DNA from 2 places in the Clostridium felsineum DSM 794 genome. Region 1 is predicted to be linked to the other one. Evidence: a T-box and tRNA genes for the amino acid it is inferred to sense, from the RefSeq annotation. Region 1 holds a T-box; the other holds one or more tRNA genes.
The links. The T-box of region 1 lies ahead of argS (arginine--tRNA ligase). A T-box ahead of a tRNA ligase gene usually reads a tRNA of that ligase, here a tRNA-Arg.
Positions count from the first base shown of each region.

Region 1 (10,134 bases):
CTCCTTCACTAAAACTCACCTCTTTCCTCTTAACCATTAAAACTACACTTATTACTATATTAGAATATTATCCGTATAATTACAATACTTTACCATAAGCCCTAGTTATGGATTTTCTTCAAAATAGAATCTCTCGCCTGTTTGTTTATTATAATAAACTCTTAATTTTCTTCCATCTGATGGATCAATTGTTATTTCCTCCGTTTTTTCGAATCCCGCTGGAATTTGTTTCCCATGATTTTTATGATACCTTTTATCAAAAACTAAATAAGTTATTATAGCTAAAATGATCATACCTATTATAATCATAAAATAAATCAGCCCCACTATCTCCATAGGTTTTATTCCTTTTCAACTATTACGGCAGTACCATAGGCAACTACTTCACTCATTGTCTGACCAATTTCACTTGAATCAAATCTCATCATTATAATTGCATTGGCATTCATAGCTGCAGCATTTTTAACCAAACGATCAACTGCTTGCTTACGTGTATCCTCAAGTAAGGATGTATACTGATGAATTTCTCCTCCTATTAAACTTTTAAGACTTGCCATAAAATTCCCTCCGAAGCCTCTACTTCTTACAACTAATCCAAAAACTTCTCCTTTTACCTCTTTTATTTTATACCCAGCAATATTTTCAGTAGTAACAATTATCATTAACAATTCCTCCTTAAAAAACTATATATTTATTTTATCAATTATATATCATATGTACCCACCTTACAACATAAATATCTTTAATATAAAAGGGGCTGTTGCAAAACTAAAAAATAGTTTTGCAATAGCTCCTTTGTTGTATATAAAAAATGTGAGTTCCGAAGAACTCACATTGATTGTATAATTAAATTATGAACGTAACTAAATTATACACAAAAAATTATAATCAATTTAATGATAATTTGCAACTTATATTACCATTAAATTTAGAAAACTTAATACCAGAAGATGATTCGGTTCGTTTGCTAAGCTATTTGTTGGAGGGATTAAATTATAAAAAATTGTACAAGGCGTATTCTTCCGTAGGAAGAAAATCAGCAGTTGAACCCAAAATCATGTTCAAAATAATATCTTATGCTTATTCTCAAAATATTTATTCAAGTAGAAAGATAGAAAAAGCATGCAAAAGAGATATAAATTTCAAATGGCTACTTCAAGGCTTTAAAGCACCTGATCACGCTACTATAAGTAGATTTCGAAAAAAATATCTTTCAAATGAAGTGATTGAAGATTTATTTTATCAACAAGTTAACTATTTAGCTAAAGAAAAAGAATTATTATTTGAAAATGTATTTATCGATGGTACTAAAATTGAGGCAAATGCCAACCGATATACTTTTGTTTGGAAGAAAGCTATTTATAAAAATGAAGGTAAGATGTTTGATAAAATTATTGCTCTTGTTAAAACCATTAATCTTGAAAGATTAATGAAATTCACTATTGAGAGAGAAACTTTGATTGATGATATAAACAAAATTCTTCAATGGCTTTTATTTGAAAAAGAAAAAAGAAATATAGAGTTTGTTCATGGAATCGGTAAAAGAAAAACTGCAATTCAAAAGTGGATAGAACAACTATCACAATATAAAGAAAGACAAGAAAAATATAATTTAAGTAAGAAAATATTTTCAAAAAGAAATAGCTATTCTAAAACTGATACTGATGCAACTTTCATGCATATGAAAGATGATCATATGAGAAATGGTCAATTAAAACCTGCCTATAATGTACAAATAGCAGTTGATAGTGAATATGTAACTGGTGTTGGAGTATTTGATGATAGAAATGATATAGCAACATTAATACCAATGATTACTAATATGCAAGAAAAAATTGGTCATAAATATACTAATGTGATTGCAGATTCTGGTTACGAAAGTGAAGAAAACTATTTGTTTTTAGAGTCTAATAATCAAATACCATATATAAAACCTCAAACTTATGAGAAATGGAAAAAAAGAAGTTTTAAAAACGACATCAGTAAGCGTGAAAATATGAAATATGATGTTAAAACAGATACATATATTTGTCATAATAATAGAAAATTATTCCCATCATATATTATTCATAAAAAATCTGCAAGTGGGTATACGTCTGAGGTTACTGTTTATGAATGTGAAAATTGCGATAACTGCACTTTGAAATCAAAGTGCACAAAAGCAAAGAATAACCGAAAAATGCAGGTTTCAAAGACTTTTATTAAAAAGCGTCAAATTTCATACAACAATATCAAAACTGAATTGGGAACTAAATTGAGAATGAACAGATCTATTCAAGTTGAAGGTGCGTTTGGAATTTTAAAAAGCGACTATGAATTCAAAAGATTTTTAACACGTGGAAAAAATAGTGTAAAAACTGAATTTATTTTGCTTTGTTTTGGATATAACATTAACAAATTACATTTAAAAATCCAAAATGAAAGAACTCAAAAGTATCTTCACGAATTAAAAACTATTTCCTAATTATGGAATAATATAGTTAGGTTTATTTTAGTGCGTCAAAATCTCATGGAAATTCAAATAATTAATATAGTATTTAAAATATTAGGCAATTTTATAGCTTAAACAAAAAAAGAGCATCGCTCATGATTAATTTTAATCATTTTGCGACACTCCCTTTTTCTAATTTAGAAATTTTGTTATCTTGATGAAATATCACAGTAATTATACTTTTATGTAAAATCATAAGATAACGTTATCAGGTTTTACCATGGCATTCCAGGATAAAATGCCATTATAGATGTATTCATAAATGCTATACCTAAAAATAATATGCCTATTAAAAACATTGAAAACATTAATTTATGCTTTTTAAAAAACAAATACATTCACTCCTTTTCTACTTATATTAACTTTGCGCTAAACTCATATATATCTTCCAATGAGTTAATATCTCTTTTATCCAAGTAAAATCTTATTAATTTAAACATAATTTTAAAATTAATTTTATCCTTTTTACTTGAAAGAATAAAAAATTCATTTTTCACATCTGCCATTTTTGAATTTTCGTTCTGCTTAGCATACATATCAATTAAATCTAATAGAATATCATCTATTAAAAAATAATATGAATACTTTTTAGAGTACTTTAACGCTTTTAAATAATGTTCCTCCGCTTTTTCTAAATCAGATAACTCTCTATATACTTTTGCTATTTCAAAATACATGTTAGGTAATAATTTAAACTCTTTGCTAATATTAGCTAAGTTTTTCAAAGTACTTTTTAATATCTCCCTTGCTTTTTCTTTTTCTGAAAGCTTTATATAAAGTTGTGCTAAATTTATGAGTATCATTAAATATTGTTCATTAGCTTTTTCGTCTATAACACTTAGTATCTCATTACATATATCCAAACTCCTTCCATAATTTTTAAGTGCCTCAAAGCAAGCTGCTTTTTGCAAAAGTACTTCATAATATTTTTTCTCATTTACTTTTTTTATTACCTTTTCAAGTGTGCACAATTTTTTTAATGCCTTATAATATTCTTCTAGTTTTATATAACATAGTGAACTATTAAAAAGAAATATACATGTGTATTTATCATCCATATCATAAAAGCGTTCCAATGCAACTTCACAACATTTAGCACCATAATCGTATTGACCCATATAAAAATACACCATGGATAGTTTCCTAAAAATAGGCACTACGTTATCAGTAGGCATGTCTATATTTATTAATGATCTAGCTTTTTCATAATAGATAGAACTTTTATAGAAATCATTCATACTACAAAAATAATCACCAGCTAGTTCAAAAATAGCTATTTTTTTGTCTTTGATATCCCAATTTACTAAAAACGCTTCTACCTCATTTAGTTTGTCAATAAAACTTATGTCTCTATATACAATCAAGTCTTGCAATTCTTTTATGTACTTTTCTAGTACTTTATCTGCTTGTGATACTTCATCTTCTATTAAATAATCTATATCTTCTTCTATTTTTATATTCTTTTTTGTGCAAATTTTTTCTAGATTTTTTAACATTACCTCTGCTGCGTGCCTTGTAAGATTAGCTTTTCCATGTTCTATCTGACTTATAAGGTTTCTAGTTATGTCATTTCCTGCCAAGCTATCTTGATTTAGTTTGTATTTTTCTCTTAACCTCTTAAGTTTAACCCCAATAGGCAGTATCTCATAACTCTCCATATTAATTCTCCTTACTAATATCAACTCTTTTTATAATTATACCACCATTTTATGTAAATTCAACCATATATTTAAAAAAGTTCCTTTTTATTTGTATAAAAAAAAGAAGGATAGAAATCCTACTTTCCATCCTTCTTCTTTGCTCTATTTGGTTTCGCTTTAGGCTTTATAACCATCTTTTTTTCTGAACTTCTTGTGCCTTTTCCATTCATTTTACCTGTTTTACTCCATCCTATTACATCAAAGAAAGCATACAAGCCAAATAAGAATAGTGCCATAGTAATATAATATCCTATTTGTTCTATCTGAAATTTTGAAGTTCCTATCTTTAATCTACTTCCAAGTAAATTTGAAGCAAAAAACATAACTACTATAAAAACTAATATAACCCATCTATTTAACTTAGATATAAAGAAAGGTTTTGTAATGTTGTAAATTGTCATTACACCAATCATTAATACAAAAAGTATTATTAAAGTTTTAATACTAAACGCCATACCTTATTTCCCCCTTACATTTCTTCAACTACATCTATCCCTATAAGTTTAAGTGAATTTTTTATAACTATCGAAGTTGCCTCAACAAGAGCAAGTCTTGCATTCTTTAACTTTTCATCAGCTGTATTTGAGATATTATACGCATTATAGAACTTGTTAAATGCCTTTGCAACTTCTATTGCATACCTCGTTATAACTGATGGTTCAAGTCTATCTACAGCATGTAAAATAACATCGTTAAAATTCTTAAGCTGTTTTACTAAATCAAATTCAACATCTGAAACAAGCTTACTGTAATCTACACTTTCTTTTGCTTCTCCTAGTTTTCTTAAAATACTCTTAGCTCTAGCATAAGAATATTGAACGTAAGGACCAGTTTCTCCTTCAAAGCTAAGCATTTCTTTCCAATCAAATATTATATCTCTTTCTCTTCCGTTTTTAAGATAAGTGAATATAACAGCTCCAATTCCAACTTTCTTAGATACTTCTTCTTTATCTTTAAGTTCTGGATTCTTTTCTTCTATTATTTCCCTTGTTTTTTGAACTGATTCTTTAAGTAAATCTTCAAGGAATATAACAGCTCCATTTCTTGTTGAAAGCTTTCCTTCAGCAAATCTTACAAGACCATAACCGACGTGAATACAATCCTTAGCCCATTCATGACCTGCAAGTTCTAAAGTTTTTAAAAATTGCTTAAAGTGAAGTGATTGTTCAAGTCCCACAACATATATACTCTTATCAAAATTATAAGTTTCTTTTCTGTATTCAGCAGCTGCTAAATCTCTTGTTGCATATATACTTGCACCATCAGCTTTCTTTATTATACATGGAGGCATATTGTAATCTTCAAGCATAACAACCTTAGCTCCATTGCTTTCTGTTAATAATCCCTTATTCGCAAGTTCTTCTTCAATTTTATCTAATTTATCACTATAGAAACTTTCTCCTGTATATGAATCAAACTCAACTCCAAGTTCATCATATACCTTTTTAAATTCTCTCAAGCTTAAATCCTTAAATTTTGTCCAAAGCTCTACCTCTTCTTTTTCTCCATCCTCAAGCCTCTTAAAGTACATTCTTCCTTCATCTTCAAGTGCTGGATTCTTTTCCGCTTCCTTATGGAATTTCACGTATATCCTTAATAATTCCTTTATAGGATCCTTATATAGGGCTTCTTCATCACACCATTTTTTATATGCAGATATAAGTTTACCAAATTGTGTTCCCCAATCTCCAAGGTGATTTATTCTAACACAATCATAACCTGCCATTGAAAATATTTTGTATAAAGAACTTCCTAATACTGTACCAAACAAATGTCCCACATGAAAAGGTTTTGCTATATTAGGAGACGAGTATTCTATAAGTACTTTCTTTCCCTCTCCAACCTTCATTAAACCATAGTTATCCTTTTCATTTAAAACCTTTTCTACAGTTTCACGCACAAAATCGGCTTTATCAACAAAGAAATTAAGATATGGTCCTAAATTTTCTACCTTCTCAAAACCTGATTTGTCTATTTTTTTACTTATATCTTCTGCTATAGCATTCGGAGCTTTTCTCAAAACCTTAGCAAATTGAAAACATGGAAGTGCAAAATCACCCATATCTTTTTTTGGCGGTACTTCTATAATCTTATAAAGTTCCTCAACATCCATACCGATGATTTCATTAATTCTTTCAGCTATTATTTTCTTGTAGTCCACAATTTTACCTCCTTAGATTTTAAATATAAAAAAAACGTCATCTACATAACTGCAGAGACGATTATATTTCGCGGTACCACTCTGATTGACTTAAATTAAATAAGTCCACCTTAAAATTTTAACGCATTTAGCGGTTTACACATCTCCATGGTTCTATTTCACATGTATAACTACTTACTGAACTCACACCAAACATCAGCTCGCTTAAAATATTAACATGCTACTTTCCACTTCATAGATTTTTATATCATTATTATATATTATAACAGCATTTATTATACTTTACAATTTAATATTAATCAATATCCTTATTCTCATAAACAACATTTCCCTCTATAATTGTATATATTGTTCTTGTAAATACCTCCATAGGATTGCCATCAAAAATAGCAATATCTGCATCCTTACCAACTTCAATACTGCCAACTCTATCTGCTACATTACATATTTCAGCCGCATTTATAGTTATCGCCTTAAGTGCTTCTCTTTTGTCCATTCCTTCTCTTACTGATAGTCCGGCACAAAGCGGAAGATACTGAATAGGTACAACAGGATGATCCGTTATTATAGCAGTTTTTATTCCTAACTCAGATAACACTCTTGGTGTTTTAAAGGTTTTATTAGCCACTTCATTTTTCGATCTTGATGTAAGCGATGGTCCTACAAGAACTGGGAATCCACTTTCTTTAATCTTTTCTCCTATTAAATGTCCTTCTGTACAATGATCCAGTGTAATTTTAATTTTAAATTCTTTCGCAATCCTTATAGCTGTTAATATATCATCAGCTCTATGAGCATGAATTTTAAGAGGCATTTTACCTTCAATTACTGGAACCAAGGCCTCCATTTTTAAATTTCTTTCAAAACTTTCTTCTTTTTCTTCTGCCTTTATTTTCTTATTGCTGTAATTTTGAGCCTCTAAAAGAGTTTGTCTTAAAAGAGCTGCCGTTGCCATTCTTGTAACCGGAGATTTTCCCTTATTTCCATAAACTCTTTTAGGATTTTCTCCTAGCGCTGCCTTAACCGCCGAAGGATTAAGCAGCACCATATCATCTACGCATTTTCCATAAGTTTTCATAAAAACAAATTGACCGCCAATTACGTTTGCGCTTCCTGGTCCTGTCATAACACTAGTAATCCCACCCATTACTGCATCTCTAAAGGCTGAATCCATTGGATTTATTGCATCTATTGCCCTAAGCTCTGGTGTGATTGGATTAGACATTTCATTTATATCAAGTCCTACCTTTCCTATATCCTGCTCATCAATTCCTATATGTGTATGCGCATCAATTATTCCAGGGAATACCATAAGGCCTTTTGCATCAATTATTTCCATATCGTCAGTTTCTTTTATATTACCTGCTACTTCAATTATTTTTCCATTACTTATTAAAACACTTCCCTTCTTATAATCTTTATTTGTCATAGTTATTATGTTTCCATTTTTTATAAGTAACATATATTTTCCTCCTATCAATAATATATATATATTAAAACCTTGAAATATTTTCGATTTAATAATATAATAATAATCAATAACATTATATGCAGTTAATAAAACCACTTTAAGAGTTAGCAAACGTTTTATTATAGGTTATAACTCAATATGGAATTATACATATATATCTAATTATAAACTGTATATATAATTGTTTACAAATCATATTTTTATATTGAATATATTCAGTATAAAAATTACAAGGAGGAAAAAATGGATAATTTAATAGTTATTTTTCTAGGTGCATTACAAATAACACTACTAGACGTAGTCTTAAGTGGTGATAACATAGGTGTAATTGCATTAGCTACAAAGGATTTACCAAAAAGTTTGGCAAAAAAAGCCTCCTTTATTGGAGTTATAGCTGCTGTTACACTTAGAATTATATTTGCTTGTTTAATAACCTATATATTAATGATTCAATGGCTACCTATCAAATTAGTTGGCGGTATTATTTTAGTAAAAATAACTTGGGACTTTATAAAACCTCAGGGTGAAAATTCAGAAACTGCTAAAATACATAATTCACAAAAAATGATAACTGCAATTCAAAGTATTATACTTGCTGACTTTACAATGAGCCTTGACAATGTACTTGCTATTGCAGCTGCTGCTAAAGGACATATTGGTTTAATTGTATTCGGATTGATTTTAAATATACCTATAATATTTTGGGGAAGCCAGTACGTGGCAAAACTAATGCAAAAATACAAAATAGTTGTCTATATAGGTGGTGCTATTTTAGCTCATACATCTTTCTCAATGATATTTGAAGATAGACTTCTTAAACATATAGTTCCTCATTCTTTAGGAATTTTTCTACCATACGCTTTCGCTGCTTTAACTTTATTATATGGATTTATTGTACTTTCCTTTAGTAATAGTACAAGCAATAAAATTTCTAAAAAAAATCGAGATGAATCTGCAATAACAAAAACAAAAAAATAGCATTAAGCTGTTGTATAAATTTCATACAACAGCTTAATTTTATTTAATTACTTTCTAATAATCTATTTAATTGAAAAGAATTAGTTTGATCATTAAATTTAAAACTATAACCACAATAAAATCCTTTTGTTGTCTCTTCTCCATTTTTGTCTACTATACTATATACTTCGTATGTACTTATACGTCCATATTTTCCATCTCCACAAAATTTCCAAGCACTAATATCACAACTTTTATTAGTTATTTTTAGTCCTTTACTTTGTGCATTTTTAACATATTCTTTTACCTCTTTTGAAATTTCACTATCTGGATATAAAAACTTTTCTACCGCATCAAGATTATTTGTGTTAGCTGCATCAGATCGGCTAGACACATAGTTTCTAACAAGATCCTTCACTGCACCTTCATTTGTACTTTGCACCCCATCATAGCTGCGGAAATCTAAAAAGAACTTTTCTGGTTTATCTTCATCTTTTTTATCATTTGAACTATCGTAATCATAGCCTACTGTTCTTACTTCACTTTTGTATTTTTTTCCGTCTTTTTCCATAGTTAAATATATTTTTGTATTTTCAGCAATAGGTCCTATCGTAGCCATATCTTTTACCTTCTTGCCAGTATCTTTGTTATCTACAAATATTTCTGCATCTTCCTCTTCACTTGTAACTTCAAAATTCTGCATTTTTCCTGCTAATTTTATAGTTTTAGTATAAAGTGTAGTATCAATAGAATATACTTTATTTATACTACCATATTTGCCCTTGTAAACTGTTTTTAATTTGTATAGTCCTGGCATAAATGGCCCATATTTTTTTGTAAAATTATTACTTGTAATAGTTCCCACTTTTTTGTTATTTACATATATATCTGATCCCTTTAATTTACTATTAATTGTTATATATGATGGATTAACTAATATTTTATAATCTGTGAAAAACAAACTTTTTTTCTCAGTTGTTAAATTTATAATATTATATTTTTGAAGGTCAGCCTTTGAATCCTCCGATAATCTAGAAGCTTGATAATCTAAATTTTTATATAAATTGTCTCTATCTGAAGCTGTTTTTAGATGTTTAATAAGAATGTCTACATTTTCATCATCTATCTTAAGATCTTTATTTGATGCTACTAAGAGTTCTTTAACTTTTACTTTATCATTTTGATCCACAGCAGCTTCAAAATCTGCCACTACCTTTTTAGGGTTAGTTTGTCCTTTTCCAACATAAATAAATATACCTACTAAAACTATGATTGCTGCACAAGCTATCGCTGCGATTTTTCCTTTTCCTCCAAGAACACCCTTTGACATTGTTCCTGAATTCATCCCCCTATT
Region 1 is NZ_CP096980.1:1,763,207-1,773,340, reverse strand. Features, by position in the region: gene CLFE_RS08315 (hypothetical protein) at 106-336, opposite strand; gene CLFE_RS08310 (heavy metal-binding domain-containing protein) at 342-662, opposite strand; gene CLFE_RS08305 (IS1182 family transposase) at 854-2,464, shown strand; gene CLFE_RS08300 (helix-turn-helix domain-containing protein) at 2,845-4,149, opposite strand; gene CLFE_RS08295 (hypothetical protein) at 4,269-4,646, opposite strand; gene argS (arginine--tRNA ligase) at 4,661-6,352, opposite strand; T-box leader at 6,403-6,597, opposite strand; gene CLFE_RS08285 (amidohydrolase) at 6,648-7,814, opposite strand; gene CLFE_RS08280 (TerC family protein) at 8,067-8,801, shown strand; gene CLFE_RS08275 (zinc ribbon domain-containing protein) at 8,845-10,134, opposite strand, start outside.

Region 2 (10,134 bases), 1.7 Mb from region 1:
TGCCATCTTGCGTAAATTGTATCCAAAGTATCTTGTTTTGGTAAATCAACTGGTATTATTACTGAAGGTATTGTTCTTTTAGGGTCTATATCCATTCCATATAAATCCTTATATGAAGCCCAAACTAATTGAGAACAATAAAACTTATCTCTTGTATTTATATTAAAGAAGTTATAATTGTATGGCTTACCAATCTGATCACTACACCAATCAGCAGCTGCTGCATCTTGATCTGCTGTAGTATTCTTTGTAGTAAGTCCCTTTATTGAGTTATATCTAGTTTTCCACTCATTTGGATATCTTCCTACTCCATTTGGCATGGATTCTACTGTAGTTGATGCTGACCAAATGATACCTGCATGTCCGTAATGTACTCCAAGCGTATTACTATCTCTAGTAACTAAGATTACTCCTTTTCTTGTTGGATAATCTCCATAATCCTCCGTATCGCCTGAAAATCTTTGAACCTTTAGAACCTTTTTATCTGACTTATAATCATTAGTAACCTTCGAGTCTTTTTTATCATCAAAAGAATTATAAGCTTTATCTACTCTACCTTGATACTGCTGTAATACTTTCTTTTGATTACTTGTAAGTGCTGTATTACTATTTATACTAGCAAAAGTTTTAACACCATTTAAGGTGGTAGCAAGTACTATTGCTGCTGCCAACATGGCAGTATTTTTCTTCAAATTCATCATATTAACTTCCCCTTATATTTATTTTTTATTCATCCCATTGAGCAAAAACAGTTTCTATATCTGCTTGTTTTGGTAAATCAACTGGTATTATCATTGATGGTACTGTCTTTTTAGGATCTATATCCATTCCGTATAAGTCTTTATATGCTGCCCAAACTAATTGTGAGCAATAAAAGCTACTTCTTGTGTTTATATTAAAAAAGTTGTAGTTATATGGCTTACCTACTTGATTATTACACCAATCTGATACCTCTTTGTCTTGGTCAGCTGTTGTATCTTTAACTGTAATTCCTTTTACTGTCTTATATCTTGACTGCCATGTATTTGGATATCTTCCAACTCCACTTAATTGTGCTTCTACCGTAGTTGATGGAGTCCATACTATGCCGGCATGTCCATAATGTACTCCAAGAATATTGGTATCTCTAGTAACAAGAATAACTCCACTTCTTGTTGGATATACTCCTTCTGTGTCTTTTCCTGACTCTTCGTCTGTTGCTTCTTGTACTTTTAAATTATTGTTTATAGCTTTAGGGTCTTTAACAACTTTTGTTTGATTTTTATCTTCAAAAGAATTATAAACTTTGTCAATATTTCCTTGATACTGTTGTAATACTTTCTTCTGGTTATTTGTCATAACACTGTTAACATTTGTACTAGCATATGACCTAATGCCAGTTATTGTAAAAGTAATAGACATTGCAACTACAAATGTTGTTATTTTTTTTAATTTTATCATAATACACCTCCACAAATTTTAATATAATTTAATTGTACCAATTCATGTACATATATTCAATAATTTTACTTAAATGTAACGTCACTGTTTTTATTTTAACAAATTAAATTAACTAAATTATTTTAGAGTTCCTTCAAATATGATATAATGATAATAGGTATGTATATAAGTACGTTCATATACCGTTAAATTTTTAACGATATTTTATTAATAAATAACTATATTCTTAATTTCAGGAGGATTAAAATGAAAACAATAATCTTAAATGGCACTGAAGTGCATACAGATAAAGACATCACCATCCTTGAATTAGCAAGAGAAAACAATGTAGATATCCCTACTCTTTGCTTTTTAAAGGATTGTGGTAACTTTGGAAAATGCGGTGTTTGTATGGTGGAAGTAGAGGGTAAAGGCTTCAGAGCTGCCTGTGTCGCTAAAGTTGAAGACGGAATGGTAATAAACACTGAAACTGATGAAGTAAAGGAAAGAATCAAAAAGAGAGTGTCCACACTTCTTGATAAACATGAGTTTAAATGTGGTCAATGTTCTAGAAAAGAAAACTGTGAGTTCCTTAAACTTGTAATAAAAACAAAAGCAAGAGCTTCAAAACCATTTTTACCAACAGCAGAAGAAAAATCAGCTTTAGTTGACGATAGAAGTAAGGCTATTGTGATAGATAGATCTAAATGTGTACTATGCGGAAGATGTGTTGCTGCTTGTAAAGAGCATACTGGTACATGCTCAATTCAATTTATAAAAAAGGATGGACAAAGAGCTGTAGGAACAGTGGATGATTTATGTTTTGATGATTCAAACTGTTTATTATGCGGTCAATGTGTTGTTGCTTGTCCAGTTGCTGCTTTAAAAGAAAAATCCCACGTAGAAAAAGTTCAAGAGGCACTTAATGACCCTAAAAAGCATGTTATTGTTGCAATGGCTCCATCAATAAGAACTGCTATGGGCGAATTATTTAGGATGGGCTTCGGAAAAGATGTAACAGGAAAATTATATACAGCACTTAGAATGCTTGGATTTGATAAAATATTTGATATAAACTTCGGTGCAGATATGACTATAATGGAAGAAGCTACTGAACTTCTACAAAGAATAGAAAAAGGTGGACCATTCCCTATGTTTACATCTTGCTGTCCTGCATGGGTGAGACAAGCACAAAACTATTATCCTGAATTATTGGATAACCTTTCATCTGCAAAATCTCCTCAACAAATATTTGGTACTGCATCAAAAACTTATTATCCTTCAATATCAGGAATTGCTCCTGAAGATGTTTATACAGTTACAATTATGCCATGTAATGATAAAAAATATGAAGCAGATATTCCTTTCATGGAAGTTAATGGCTTAAGAGATATTGATGCATCACTAACTACAAGAGAACTTGCTCAAATGATTAAAAATGCCAAAATTAAATTTGCAGACCTTGAAGATGGTGAAGCTGATCCTTCTATGGGTACTTACAGTGGTGCTGGTGCTATATTTGGTGCAACTGGTGGAGTTATGGAAGCTGCAATAAGATCTGCTAAAGACTTTGCTGAGAATAAAGAACTTGAAAATGTTGATTATACTGAAGTAAGAGGATTTAAAGGCATCAAAGAAGCTGAAGTTGAAATTGCTGGAAATAAATATAACGTTGCTGTTATAAATGGTGCTGCTAATTTCTTTGAATTCATGAAATCAGGAAAAATAGATGAAAAACAATATCACTTTATAGAAGTAATGGGCTGTCCTGGCGGATGTATAAATGGTGGAGGTCAACCTCACGTAAGTGCTATTGATAGAGAAAATGTTGATTATAGAAAATTAAGAGCTTCAGTTTTATATAATCAAGATAAAAATGTGCTTTCAAAGAGAAAATCACACGATAATCCAGCTATTATTAAGATGTATGATAGCTACTTTGGAAAACCAGGTGAGGGTCTTGCTCACAAGTTATTACATGTAAAATATACAAAAGACAAAAATGTTTCAAAACATGAGTAAAATAAAAAAGATGCCTAAAGGCATCTTTTTTATTTTACTCCATACTCTTTGTAATAATTGTTGATCTTTTCTTTCATTTTATCATCTATAATAACTTTACCATTAATATTTCTTTTATATAAGTAATCTACTACTTCCTCCATTGTAACAATAGAACAAGTCTTAAATGCAAACTTTTCTTTAAGTTCAGTTAAAGCGCTTTTTTCTCCCTTACCTTTTTCCATTCTATCTACTGATATTATAAGTCCCTTTACATCAACATTAGCTTGAGATTTGAGTATAGGCATAGTCTCATATACGGATGTTCCAGCTGTTGTAACATCTTCCACTATTATAACCCTATCTTCATCTTTAAGATTTGATCCAAGAAGAATTCCCTTATCTCCATGATCCTTAACTTCTTTTCTATTTGAACAATAAGAAGCATTAATTCCATACACACTATCAAGTGCCATTGCTACTGAAACACTTAATGGTATTCCTTTATATGCAGGTCCAAATAATATATCAAAATCATCTCCAAAGTTATCATATATAGCCTTGGCATAAAATTTCGCTAACTTATTTAATTCATTTCCTGTTTTATAATTTCCCGTATTTATAAAAAAAGGTGTTCTTCTACCACTTTTAGTTATGAAATCTCCAAAAGTAAGCACATTACTCTCCACCATAAATTCTATAAACTCTTGTTTGTATTGTTCCATCAATTAGCCCTCCAATTTATTTTTATTTAAAAAAATCCACATATAATTTTACTACATTTTCTAAAATTCTTAAATTTTTTATTACATCATTTTTAATTTCTAGAGAATGATTGGCTCCCTCAAATAACATTAAACTAACGCTTTTATGTTCTTTAATTGTATTTATGTAATTACTTTGAAAAAACTCATCCTTTGTACCTACTACTACAGTACATTTTCTATCTATTATATATTTTAATGTCTGCTCTATGGGAGTTAAATATATAAACTCTATATTATGTATATTAAGCTTAGAAGCTGTTAAACCAGCTATTTGAGTCCCTATACTTTTACCTAAAAAATAAATACTTTTATAATTTTTATTAATTAATCTTTTTATAATATAGGCTATCTCACTAGCTACATCTTCGGTACTAGCTTTTCCTATATCTTCCCATGAAATTTTATCTTTATAACTAATGCATAAAACATCATTGTTATTCTGAATTGCTGCCTTTTTTGCATAGTAGAGCAGCGGTTTATTATGATCATAATTTATCCCTGGAAATATTATAACAAGAGCTTTTGAATCTTCACTTGCATATAATGTTCCAAAAACTTCTTTATACTTTGATTGAAATATTTTGCTATTCAAACACATCACCCTACTTTAATAATATACTTCTTTACTTTTGAAAATCTTTATAAAGTAAACTTGGTTGAATCCCATTATTATTTTGATACTTACCACTAGAATATTTTTCGTATTCTCCTCCAACGTCATGATAATAGATTTGGCATATTTCAACACCTGGATATATTCTTATTGGTTCCACACAAAATATTTCTAATGTCCAATACCCCTTAAAACCAACGTCTCCAAATCCTGCTGTGACATGAATGAACACTCCAAGCCTTCCAACAGAGGATCTACCTTCAAGCATTGGCACATACTTGTCTGTTTCTGTATATTCTACCGTTCTTCCAAGATACAATTTTCTTGGTTGAAGTACAATCCCTTCCTCAGGAATTATAAGTTTTTTTGTACTATTTGGTTTTTTCATATCTAAAACTTCTTCATCATAAACAAGAAGTTCATTATGTAACTTTAAATTGTAGCTATTAGGATTTATTTGTTTCTCTGTAAATGGCTCTATTATTATATCTCTTCCTATATTATCTATAATTTGCTTTCCCGAAAGAATCATTTATTATTCCTCCTCAACAATATGTTCTCTATAAATACTAATTTTTATTATACCATATAAAATATTATAATTAATTATTATTTTATATGGACAATTTAGAGTTTACTACTACTGTATTTACTGATATAATAATATGGCTAAAATTACAAATAAAAATCAGGAGGTACATATGAAAAAAATAGCAGCTTTATGCTTAAGCTTATGCTTGATACTATTAACTTTTACTGCCTGTGGTTCTAAGGAAGTAAAAAAATTAACTAAAGAAGATGTAAAAAAATATACAGCACAAATGAAAAGTGACCCACTATCTGGCGATATCACTTTAAATGGAGTGAAATACTCTCTTCCTACTAAAGCTAAAAACTTGGAGGATAATGGATGGAAATATAATGATTATGCGGATAAAGGACAACCTTTGAAGGATAATTATTATGTACAAGATATTCACATGGACGATGGCACTAAAAATGAAGATACTTTTATAAATGTAACTCTTTATAACACAAGTGGTTCTACCATGAAGTTCGATGATGCTATGCTTGGAGGTATAAAAGTAGAAAAGAAAAGTGATTCATATAAAAATACTGTAGTATTGCCAAAAGGTATTACATTATCTTCTACTTATGATGATGTAATTAAAGCTTATGGTAACCCAAAAGTTGATTATATGAAAGCAGCTAGTTGGATAATATATTACAATACCGACATTGGTGAATATGGACAACAGCTTCGTATTTACTTTAACAAAACTACAAAAGTTATTGAATCAATAGAATTAAAGAATATACCTAGAAAATAAAATAAAAAAGCGTGCTTTCCAAAATTACTTTGAAAAACACGCTTTTACGTTTGGTGCGACAGGCAGGAGTCGAACCCGCAGCGCCTCGGTTCGTAGCCGAGTCCTCTATCCAGTTGAGGTACTATCGCATACTTTAAGCATTATTATATTAACACAATTTACAAAAAAAATCAAATATCTTTATTGCAAAATAAAAGGACATTTTAACAATGTCCTTTTATGGCGGAGAAGGAGAGTTTCGAACTCTCGCGCCGGTTACCCGACCTATACCCTTAGCAAGGGCACCTCTTCAACCACTTGAGTACTTCTCCACATGCTCTACTAAATAAAACCTATTAAATTAATGGCGGAAAGATAGGGATTCGAACCCTAGGTGCGGTTACCCGCACGCCGGTTTTCAAGACCGGTGCCTTAAACCAACTCGACCATCTTTCCACATAACAACATAAAATATTATATCAAATAAACTTTCAATTGTCAACAACAAATTTAAATTTATTTAAATATTTTTGTTTTACATCTTACAACAAGATTTATTATATCATCCGCTTTTTTTTATGTCAACATTTTTATTCGATTTTTATTTGTTTTTTATAACTTTTTTGGATAATCTTAAAAATGCGTTAAGTGCTGGTGAAATCCACTTGTCCTTATGATACAAAACTTGGGATATAATACCAAAACCTGGTCCTCCCCATTTTAATGGTACTAATTTTCCATCTTTTATTTCTTCCTCTACTGCAACTCTAGGCAAAAGTGTTATTCCTAATCCACTCATGGTAAACTGCTTTATAGCTTGAACGCTCCCCGTTTCAAGAACAAGCTTAGGTTTTATATTGTAACTACTTAAAATATTTTCAAATACAGCTCTATAACTACAACCCATTTCTGTTAATATAAGAGGCTCTTCTGCTATATCTTCAGGATATACAATATCTTTTTCTATAAGTGGATGTCCGGGATACGCTAAAAGCACCATAGGCTCATCAAATTCGATTTCAGATATAAATTCATTTGAATCGATTTTAGTTCCAAGCGAAAATGCTACATCTATTATATTGTCCTTTAAAAAGTGTCTAAAATCAGCACAACTTCCAAACTTTAATGAAACTTCTACATCAGGATACAATCTTCTATACTCTTTAAGTATAAAAGGAAGTCTTAAAACACAAAGGGATTCTGCAGCCCCTATAGTAAGTGTTCCACTTGGCTTTTCATCATCTATAACCACATTTTTTATTTCATGTGAAAGTTTAATCATTTGTTTTGCATAAGGCAATAATTTTTTACCTTCATAGGTCAACGTAACCTTTTTACCTATTCTTTCAAAAAGCTTTACTTGTAGTTCTTCCTCTAATATCTTTATTTGCGTTGTAACAGTGGATTGAGCATAATTAAGTACACTAGCAGCTTCTGTAAAACTCTGATATTTGCCTATTGTTATAAATGTATTTAATTGCTTAAAATCCATAACTAATTCTCCCATCAATTTTTTTGAATATATTAATCAAATTTATCAATTTTACTAATATATACACTTATGTTAGCATAGATATTATAAACAATCAAATAAATATGAGGTGGTTATTATGAAATTAAAAGTAGGTTTAATTGGTGGAACTGGAATGGTTGGTCAGCGTTTTGCTTGTCTTTTAAAAAATCATCCTTGGTTTGAAGTTACACTAATTGCTGCTAGTAAAAAATCAGCTGGACTTACTTACGAGGAAGCTGTGAAAGATAGATGGAAAATGAACGAGCCTATACCTAATAACGTTAAAAATCTTATAGTATATGATGCTTTTGATGTTGATAAGATTTCTAGTATGGTTGATTTTGTTTTTTGTGCAATTTCATTAAATAAAGAAGAAACAAAACTTCTTGAGGAAGACTATGCAAAGCATGAGACACCAGTCATATCAAATAATTCAGCTAATAGATATATGCATGATGTACCAGTTTTAATACCTGAAATAAATAGTAATCATATGTCTATAATAGAAAGTCAAAAGAAAAGACTTAGCACTAAACGTGGTTTTATAAGTGTTAAACCTAACTGCTCCATACAAAGCTATGTCCCACCTATAAGCGCTCTTTTAAAGTATGAACCTGAAGCCATTCTCGCTTGTACTTATCAAGCTATTTCTGGAGCAGGTAAAACCTTTAAGGAATGCCCTGAGGTACTTGATAATGTTATTCCTTTCATCAAAGGTGAAGAAGAGAAAAGTGAAAATGAACCTCTAAAGATATGGGGATCAATAGAAAATAATAAAATAATAAATGCTACCTCGCCTCTTATAACTACTCAATGTATACGAGTTCCTGTATCTGATGGACATTTAGCTGCTGTATTTGTAAATTTTAAAACCAAACCTTCAAAACAAGAAATAATCTCTGCATGGGAAAACTTTAAAGCTCCCGAATGTGCTTTAAACTTGCCAAGTGCTCCAAAAAAATTTCTTCATTATTTTGATGAACCTGATAGACCTCAAACAAAAGTAGATAGAAATTTTGAAAACGGTATGGGCATAACTATGGGAAGACTTCGCGAGGACAAATTATTTCAATATAAATTTGTATGTTTATCTCATAACACACTTCGAGGGGCCGCTGGTGGAGGTGTTTTAAGTGCTGAACTTTTAAAAGCACAAGGTTATTTAACATCAAAATAATATAAGGTGATAGAATTCGTTCTATCACCTTAAACTGTTTATTTTATAATATCTTTTCCCATATATTTCTTTAACGCTTCTGGAACGGTTACACTGCCATCTTCATTTTGGTAATTTTCTAATATAGCTGCAACCGTCCTTCCAACTGCAAGACCTGATCCATTAAGTGTATGAACGAATTCAGGTTTAGCTTTTGGCTCTCTTCTAAATTTAATATTTGCACGCCTTGCTTGGAAATCTTCAAAATTACTACAGCTTGATATTTCTACATACCTATTATAACTAGGCATCCATACTTCTATATCGTATTTTAACGCTGCTGTAAATCCTAAATCTCCCTTACATATTCTAACAACCCTATAAGGTATGTTTAAAATTTGTAATATTTCTTCTGCATCGTTAGTTAACTTTTCAAGTTCATCATAAGATTCTTCTGGCTTTGCAAATTTAACAAGTTCTACTTTATTAAATTGATGTTGACGAACAAGTCCTCTTGTATCTCTTCCTGCAGAACCTGCTTCTGATCTAAAACAAGCGCTATAAGCTGCAAATTTATATGGCAAATCTTCTGCCTTTAATATTTCATCTCTAAACATATTAGTAACAGGAACTTCTGCTGTAGGAATTAAGAAAAATCCATTATCTACTTTAAATGCATCTTCTTCGAATTTAGGTAATTGTCCTGTACCTGTCATACTTGTTCTATTTACCATGTATGGTGGGAGAATTTCAGTATATCCGTGCTTTTCTACATGTGTATCAAGGAAAAAGTTTATAACAGCTCTTTCGAGTCTTGCACCTAAACCCTTGTAGAAAGTAAATCTTGAACCAGCTACTTTTCCACCTCTTTCAAAATCAAGAAGTCCTAGGTTTGTTCCTATATCCCAATGTGCCTTGAAATCAAAATCAAATTTTTTAGGTTCTCCCCATTTTCTTATTTCTATATTATCTTCATCTGATTTTCCCTCTGGAACACTTGGATTAGGTATATTTGGTATTCTAAGCATTATGTATTCTATTTTTTCGTCTATCTCTGATACTTTTGCGTCTATTCCTTTTATATCATCTGAAATTTTTTTCATTTCAGCAAGTAATTCATCTGCATTTTGTCCTGACTTTTTAAGCTTAGCTATTTCTCCAGAATCTTTATTTCTCTTACTCTTTAAATTTTCTACCTCAACAAGATTCTTTCTTCTTTCCTCATCAAGACCTATAAGTTCATCTATAATAGAGACTTCAAAATCCTCTCCTCTGTTACTTAGTGCCTTTTTTACTTCTTCTGGATTTGTTCTTATTCTTTTTAAATCTAACATATTATTTTCTATTGAACTTAA
Region 2 is NZ_CP096980.1:62,645-72,778, forward strand. Features, by position in the region: gene CLFE_RS00335 (YncE family protein) at 1-6, opposite strand, end outside; gene CLFE_RS00340 (YiiX/YebB-like N1pC/P60 family cysteine hydrolase) at 1-701, opposite strand, end outside; gene CLFE_RS00345 (YiiX/YebB-like N1pC/P60 family cysteine hydrolase) at 727-1,440, opposite strand; gene CLFE_RS00350 (ferredoxin hydrogenase) at 1,687-3,441, shown strand; gene pyrE (orotate phosphoribosyltransferase) at 3,471-4,145, opposite strand; gene CLFE_RS00360 (alpha/beta hydrolase) at 4,168-4,779, opposite strand; gene dcd (dCTP deaminase) at 4,811-5,332, opposite strand; gene CLFE_RS00370 (hypothetical protein) at 5,502-6,131, shown strand; tRNA gene CLFE_RS00375 (tRNA-Arg) at 6,183-6,259, opposite strand; tRNA gene CLFE_RS00380 (tRNA-Ser) at 6,352-6,442, opposite strand; tRNA gene CLFE_RS00385 (tRNA-Ser) at 6,476-6,566, opposite strand; gene CLFE_RS00390 (LysR family transcriptional regulator) at 6,712-7,602, opposite strand; gene asd (aspartate-semialdehyde dehydrogenase) at 7,721-8,800, shown strand; gene serS (serine--tRNA ligase) at 8,839-10,113, opposite strand.
Region 2: it encodes a tRNA-Arg, which carries the amino acid that the T-box ahead of argS (arginine--tRNA ligase) is inferred to sense. The anticodon was not compared.